Linked DNA regions of Prochlorococcus marinus str. MIT 1214. The protein of the gene in region 1 interacts with the protein of each later gene in a pairwise test. Links are inferred from orthologs where the notes say so. Each region holds a gene or a part of one and is shown on either strand. Other genes may lie near its edges.

Region 1 (3,324 bases):
TATTTTCTAGAAATAAGCGAACCGTTTATTAAGCCTAATAAAAAACAACCAATAATATTTACGATAAAAATTTCATCAATTTGCCATCTCAAGATAGCCGCAGGTATCGCTCCTATTGAAATGAAAAAAAAACTATTGTTTTTCATCATATTATCCATTATTTATGACCTAAAAAAAAGCCAAGCGCTAAAGCAATTGTTCCTAAAGAAACAGAAATAAAAAATAGTCTAAATGCACTCACAAATTTAAACTTTATCAAAATTTTATATAAATCATAAACAAATGTAGAGAAAGTACTTAAGCTTCCTAATAAACCAATTGAAAAAAATAATAGTAATTGATAAGAAAAATCATAATAGCTAATCCGCGGTAGCACAGAAAGGAAAATACCAAGAAAAAAAGAAGCTAAAGTATTAATTAGTAATATACGAAAATCATTAATTAGATCTATTTTATTTAATTTTTCATAAATTATAAATCTAATATTAGCGCCTAATATTGCCCCACAAGAAATTAAAAAAATATCTTGCAATTGATCAAACATTACTAAGATTTACCCACCCTTTTTTATAAAAGAACTGATAGTGATCCTGTCTAAGAACATTAACTAGTAACCAAATCCCCTTATCATTGCTCTCCCACACTTTAATAACATTTATAGGAGTTCCTGCTTTTACTCTAGCTAAAACAGATGAATGATTAGATGCTGAAGAAAGCAAGTTAAGTTCTTTTAATGCAATTATAGGCGAATTAATATTATTCTCTCTATGCTGAATATTTGATTGTTGCGCACCTCCAGCTGGCAATGTGGTTGGAACTATCAATGCAATGCCTAAAAGCCATGTCCAAACTATAAAAGTGCTAATTAAATTCATCAAATATCTAAAGTAGCTAAATCCAGCTCAACACTATGAGTTTCAATAAATTCTCTTCTTGGTGCAACTTTATCTCCCATTAAAATTGTAAATATCCGATCTGCTTCCAAAGCATCTTCTATCTCAACCCTTTTCATCATTCTTGTTGAAGGGTCCATAGTAGTTTCCCATAGTTGTTTGGGCATCATTTCACCTAATCCTTTAAATCTTTGAATTGTATAATTAGCCTTTTCTCCAAAGTTAGATAGAGTTTTTTGCAAATCTGATTCGTTATAACAATAAGTATGATTCTTTCCTCTTTCTACCTTGTATAAAGGAGGACAAGCAATATAAATATATCCACCTTCGACAAGAGCCTTTTGATATCTGTAAAAGAAAGTCAAAAGCAGAGTTCTAATATGGGCTCCATCAACATCAGCATCAGTCATTATTACTACTCTATGATATCTGAGATTCTTAACTTCAAAATCTTCTCCTTTTATCCCTAAACCTAGAGCAGTGATTAAAGATTGAATCTCTGTATTTTTGTATATCTTAGCATCATCAGTTTTTTCAATATTTAAGATTTTTCCTCTCAAAGGTAAAATTGCTTGAAATTTTCTATCTCTTCCTTGCTTAGCTGAACCGCCTGCAGAATCACCCTCAACAATATAAATTTCTGATTCTGAGGGATCTCTAGAACTGCAATCAGCCAATTTACCTGGCAATGTAGAACTTTCTAATACACTTTTTCTACGAACAAGTTCTCTAGCTCTTCTTGCTGCCTCAGCAGCATTAAAAGCTTGAATTGCTTTCTCTAAGATCAAGTCAATTACACCCGGATTAAATTCTAAATATTGACTAAGAGACTCACCAACCAAGCTATCGACAATTCCACGTACTTCAGTATTACCTAATTTAGTTTTTGTTTGACCTTCAAATTCTGGGTCAGGAACTTTTACAGAAAGAACAGCTGTTAATCCCTCTCGAATATTTTCTCCAGCCAAGTTCGAATCTCCATCTTTTCTTTTGCCTCTTTTCTTTGCAAAAGAATTTAAAGTTCTAGTTAATACTGTTTTTAGTCCTTCAATATGAGTTCCTCCATCAATAGTTCGAATATTATTAGCAAATCCTAGAATGCTATCCGAATAAGCATCAACGCACCACTGCATTGCTGCTTCAACTTGAACCCCATCTTTCTCAGAATTAACATAAATAATTTCTGGGTGTAAGGAATCTTTTTCTTTAGTCATATATTCCACATATTCCTTAATACCTCCCTCATAAAAATAAACTTCTTCATGAGGCTGCTTATTAAAATCTAATGACTTCTTTCTTTCGTCACGAAATACGATACGCACTCCACCATTCAAATAGGCTAATTCTCTAAGTCTCGAAGATAAGATTCCATATTCAAAGGATGTTCCATCAGTAAAAATTTGATCATCAGGTTTAAAACAAACCGTAGTGCCGGTAATGTTTTGATCTGATTTTGGCAGATTCTCAGATTGTAAACTTCCTATTGATGAGCCTCTTTCAAACCTCTGAAAATGCACTTTCTTCTGCCTTCGAACTGTCACTTCCACCCATTCACTTAAAGCATTCACAACGGAAATACCAACGCCATGCAAACCTCCAGAAACCTTATAACCGCCGCTTCCAAACTTTCCACCTGCATGCAAAACAGTTAGAACTGTCTCAAGAGCACTTTTGCCAGTACGAGGATGAATATCAGTTGGAATTCCTCGGCCATTATCTGAGATAGATGCTGATCCATCCTCACAAAGTGAAATTGTGATTTGGTCGCAATGCCCAGCAAGAGCCTCATCTACTGCATTGTCAACGACTTCATATACAAGATGATGAAGTCCTTTAGACCCAGTTGAGCCTATATACATTCCAGGCCGCTTTCTTACAGGTTCAAGACCTTCCAATACTTGGATCTGTTCAGCACCATAAGCCGCTTGGACTTTTGAATCTTTACTCATTCGGATAACAGCAAACAGGCAAGGTTGTCTTTAATACGAGCATTAGCCGAAACCTCAATTTACATTGGTATTAAGGAAAGTTTTAGGAAAAATTTCAAAATCAAATCAAAAAAATCTAATTTCATGCAATTACTGCTACTAAACCCCCTCAAAGAACATCATGCAACCCAATAATAAGCCTCTTGTAATAGCCATTATGGGCCCAACGGCTAGTGGAAAAACTGAGCTTGCAATTGATATTGCAGAAAAAATCAATTCAAATATTCATAATGTTGATTCTCGCCAAATCTACATTGATATGGATATTGGGACTGCAAAGCCAACAGCAGCACAACAAAAACAAGTAAAACATTTTCTCATTGATCTTTGTTTACCATCTGAACCAATCAATCTTCATGATTTTCAATCAATAGCCAGATTGTCTATTGAGAGTGAATTAAAAAAGAGAAAGTTAACTGTACTTGTAGGCGGTAGTGGCTTAT
Region 2 (3,568 bases), 570 kb from region 1 along the record:
CCATCAATACAAAACTATTCTTCTCTACAGGGGCAGAACTAAATTTTCCAACCACGCCATAGGCTGCCTGCTTAGCTATTTGATCATGCTTAGGTCGTCTAATAAAAGGCGTTTTATGACCGCTTGCATCAATAACAATCCTAGCGAAATATTTTTTCCCGGTAGTGCAAATCACAACGGTTTCTCTTTCCCTAAAATCGATATTTTTTACAGTTTCTACTTGCCATGCAAGTCCATTACATCTCTCAAGGAGAGCCTCTTGAAAATTAATTGAATTTAAAAGACCATAATCAAGATAATGATTTATAAAGTTATTGCCCTTTTTAGTTAATCCATCTCCAAAGAAGCTGACAGTATCTTTCCATCTATATTTCAATAATTCTTGCATATTTAGAGACTCAAGTTCTGATGCCCAAATCCCATAAGTATTTGGCCAAGGTTCTAAAGGAGACTTAGACGCAATTGCCTGAACATCAAGTCCTTGTTGTACTAACTCAGCAGTTATGCAAAGAGCCGCTGGTCCTGCTCCCATAACTAATACATCGGAATTATTCAATTTCAATTTTTTGACGTTGGATCAATAGTATTTATGGATTCATTCGTTGTAGATGATTCTTTTTCTTCATCATCATTACTTTGCTCTGGTGGGACTAAAACAACTTCAGACAACTTATCACCATTATCAAGCTTCTGAATTCTTACACCGGTTGCAGCTCTAGATTGTTGAGAGATTTTATCCGCACTAGTTCTTACAATTACTCCTCTTTCACTCACTAACAATAATTCTTCTCCTTTACCTAAAACCCTTAAACCTACAAGTTCATCTCCATCTTTTCTGAATTTTATTGCTCTTAAACCCATTCCTGCTCTTTTTTGCAACCGAAATTGTGTCACAGGTACTCTTTTCCCTAGGCCGCTTCCAGAAGCAACAAGTACCCAAGGTCCTTCAGATTCTGATGATTCATCGTGTAGTTCTTCTTCTTCACTTTTATCAACATGATCAGCTAACTCAGTAGATAAAACATCCATACTTACAAGAGAATCTCCAGACTTAAGATTCATTGACTTAACACCTCTTGCTGACCTGCCTAAAGGGCGTAATTCAGAATCATTTAATCTAAAATGAATAGTCATTCCATTTTTAGAACCAATCAAAACACTATCCCCAGACTCAGCCAACCGAACCCAAGTCAAAGCATCACCACCTTCTAATCCTATTGCGATAAGTCCATTTGCTCTAATCTTGCTGAAAGCTGAAAGAGGTGTTCTTTTTATATAGCCCCCCCTAGTAAGCATCAATAAATAGTTTTCATCATCAAAAGAACTCACAGAAAGTAATGAAGTAATAGCTTCTTCCCTTGGAATTGGGAGTAATTGAACTATAGGAGTACCTTTTGCAGTTCTACTACATTGAGGAACTCTGTAAGCAGGAAGAGCATAAGCAACTCCTCTATCACTAAAAAGTAGGAGGCTGTCATGGTCATTACAACTAATAAATTTTTTCACCTCTTCCTCTCCTTGGCTTCGCGTACCTGCTTTACCTCTAGTACCTCGACTTGTTGCTTCAAATTCATTAACAGGCATCCTCTTTAAATAGCCTGTCTCAGTTAACAAAACTACTGATCTTTCATTAGCAATTAAATCAATATCCTCAAGTCCACCACCAAGTTCAAGAATTTTGGTTCTCCTAGGGGTATTGTACTTTTCTTTTATTTCATTTAATTCAATATTTGTTATTTCAAATATCCTTTCTTTTTTATTTAAAATATCTTTTAAATCTATTATCTTTTCAACTAAATCCTCATGTTCAAGTCTTATTTTATCCGCCTCTAAAGCTGTCAGCCTTCTTAACTGCATCTGCAAAATAGCATCAGATTGTATATCTGTTAAACCATGCAATTCTTGTAATTTCCTTTTAGCAGTAGCGGAATCAGAGGCAGATCTTATAAGACTAATTATCTCATCTAGCTGATCTAAAGCTAATAATAATCCTAATAATATATGATCTCTACTCTCAGCCTTCTTCAAAAGATATTTAGTTCTTTTTTTAATGGTTTCAACTCTAAAATCTAAAAATACTTGCAACATCTTTCTAAGTGACAATATAACAGGTTCACCATTAACTAATGCAAGCATATTTGCACTGAAATTAGTCTGTAAAGGAGTAAGTTTAAATAAATTATTTAAAACAACTTGAGGATATGAATCTCTTCTTAATTCAACAACAATTCTCATTCCATCTCTATCACTTTCATCTCTAATATCTGCAATGCCTTCAAGTTTTTTATCATTGACCATATCAGCTATTCTTTCTATTAATCCTGCTTTATTTGTTTGATAAGGAAGTTCAGTGATTATCACTGCATCCCTATCTGGTCTCCCTGGATTTTCAATAGTTTCTATTTCAGCGACTCCACGCATTGTGATTGATCCTCTACCAGAAAGATATGTTTCCTTAATTCCACTTCTGCCAAGTATCTGACCGCCAGTTGGAAAGTCTGGGCCTTTAATTATATTCATCAACTCTATTTCTTCTAGCTGAGGATTAGAAATTAAAGCCATCAATCCATCAATCAATTCGACCAAATTATGAGGAGGTATGTTGGTTGCCATACCTACAGCTATTCCAGACGAACCATTTAATAACAATTGCGGAATTCTTGCCGGCAAGACTGTTGGTTCTTGAACAGATCCATCAAAGTTATCCGCAAAATCAACTGTTTCAGATTCAATATCTTCAAGCAAGCTATCAGTGGTTAAAGATTGCAATCTGGATTCTGTATATCTCATTGCAGCAGGGGGATCATTATCAACAGAACCAAAATTCCCATGCCCATCAATTAGAGGCATCTGCATGGAAAAATCTTGCGCCATTCTGACCAAAGCGTCATAAACGGCAGTATCACCATGGGGATGGAATTTACCTAAAACTTCTCCAACCACGCGAGCGCATTTTCTGTATGGCCTATCACTAGTTAATCCCAGTTCATACATCGCATAGAGAATCCTTCTATGAACTGGCTTAAGTCCATCTCTCGAATCAGGCAAAGCTCTTCCAACTATTACACTCATCGCGTATTCCAAGTAGGAACGCGACATTTCGTTTCTTAAGTCAGTCTGTATGATCCGATCGTCGGATTCCCCGGGACCAGTACTATTAGGTCCCAATGGATCAGCCATATATAAGGGTTTTACCAATTATAAGAATATTCGAGCATTAATAAACCTTTTAAAGTAAATAACCATATAACTGAAAGTAAAACACCTCTAACAAGATCAACGACTACAAACAAATGATAAAAAAACCCCTCATAGAATTCCTAAATCAGCAAGTTAATTCAGAAAAAACAAAAAATCTTGATTATCTATTCCCAACATTTGCTCAATTTGGCACTTCAGTTGGTAGTTTGACGAGAACTTACAAAATTTAGGGGTGAATATTCAACTAGGACGAACCAAAACTGTTCGAAGAGCATATGGAATTGATGAAATTGCATTAGTTCCAGGAGGAAGGACAGTTGACCCAGAAATCACAAAAACCAACTGGGAAATCGGTGGGATTGAAAGA

What was found. Proteins that work in one complex are often made in the same cells at the same time.
Region 2: the proteins of gyrB (region 1) and gyrA interact in binary tests that used the Escherichia coli proteins (3 or more experiments, as listed by UniProt). The link is inferred for Prochlorococcus marinus str. MIT 1214 from one-to-one orthologs.

The regions. Positions count from the first base shown.
Region 1 is NZ_CP114777.1:1,198,007-1,201,330, forward strand. What follows is about bases 359-3,324. They hold gyrB (DNA topoisomerase (ATP-hydrolyzing) subunit B), read right to left. Parts: upstream 2,843-3,324; coding sequence 875-2,842; downstream 359-874. Other genes in these bases: O5639_RS06905 (fluoride efflux transporter FluC), read right to left, coding at 359-544; O5639_RS06910 (hypothetical protein), read right to left, coding at 537-875; miaA (tRNA (adenosine(37)-N6)-dimethylallyltransferase MiaA), read left to right, coding at 3,003-3,324. Outside these bases: O5639_RS06900 (fluoride efflux transporter FluC), read right to left, coding at 1-149; more of O5639_RS06905, read right to left, coding at 158-358. UniProt on the Escherichia coli protein: DNA gyrase negatively supercoils closed circular double-stranded DNA in an ATP-dependent manner to maintain chromosomes in an underwound state.
Region 2 is NZ_CP114777.1:627,075-630,642, forward strand. The notes cover bases 359-3,568. They hold gyrA (DNA gyrase subunit A), read right to left. Parts: upstream 3,181-3,568; coding sequence 559-3,180; downstream 359-558. Other genes in these bases: crtL (lycopene beta cyclase), read right to left, coding at 359-562; O5639_RS03920 (GuaB3 family IMP dehydrogenase-related protein), read left to right, coding at 3,434-3,568. In the rest of the region: more of crtL, read right to left, coding at 1-358. UniProt on the Escherichia coli protein: A type II topoisomerase that negatively supercoils closed circular double-stranded (ds) DNA in an ATP-dependent manner to maintain chromosomes in an underwound state.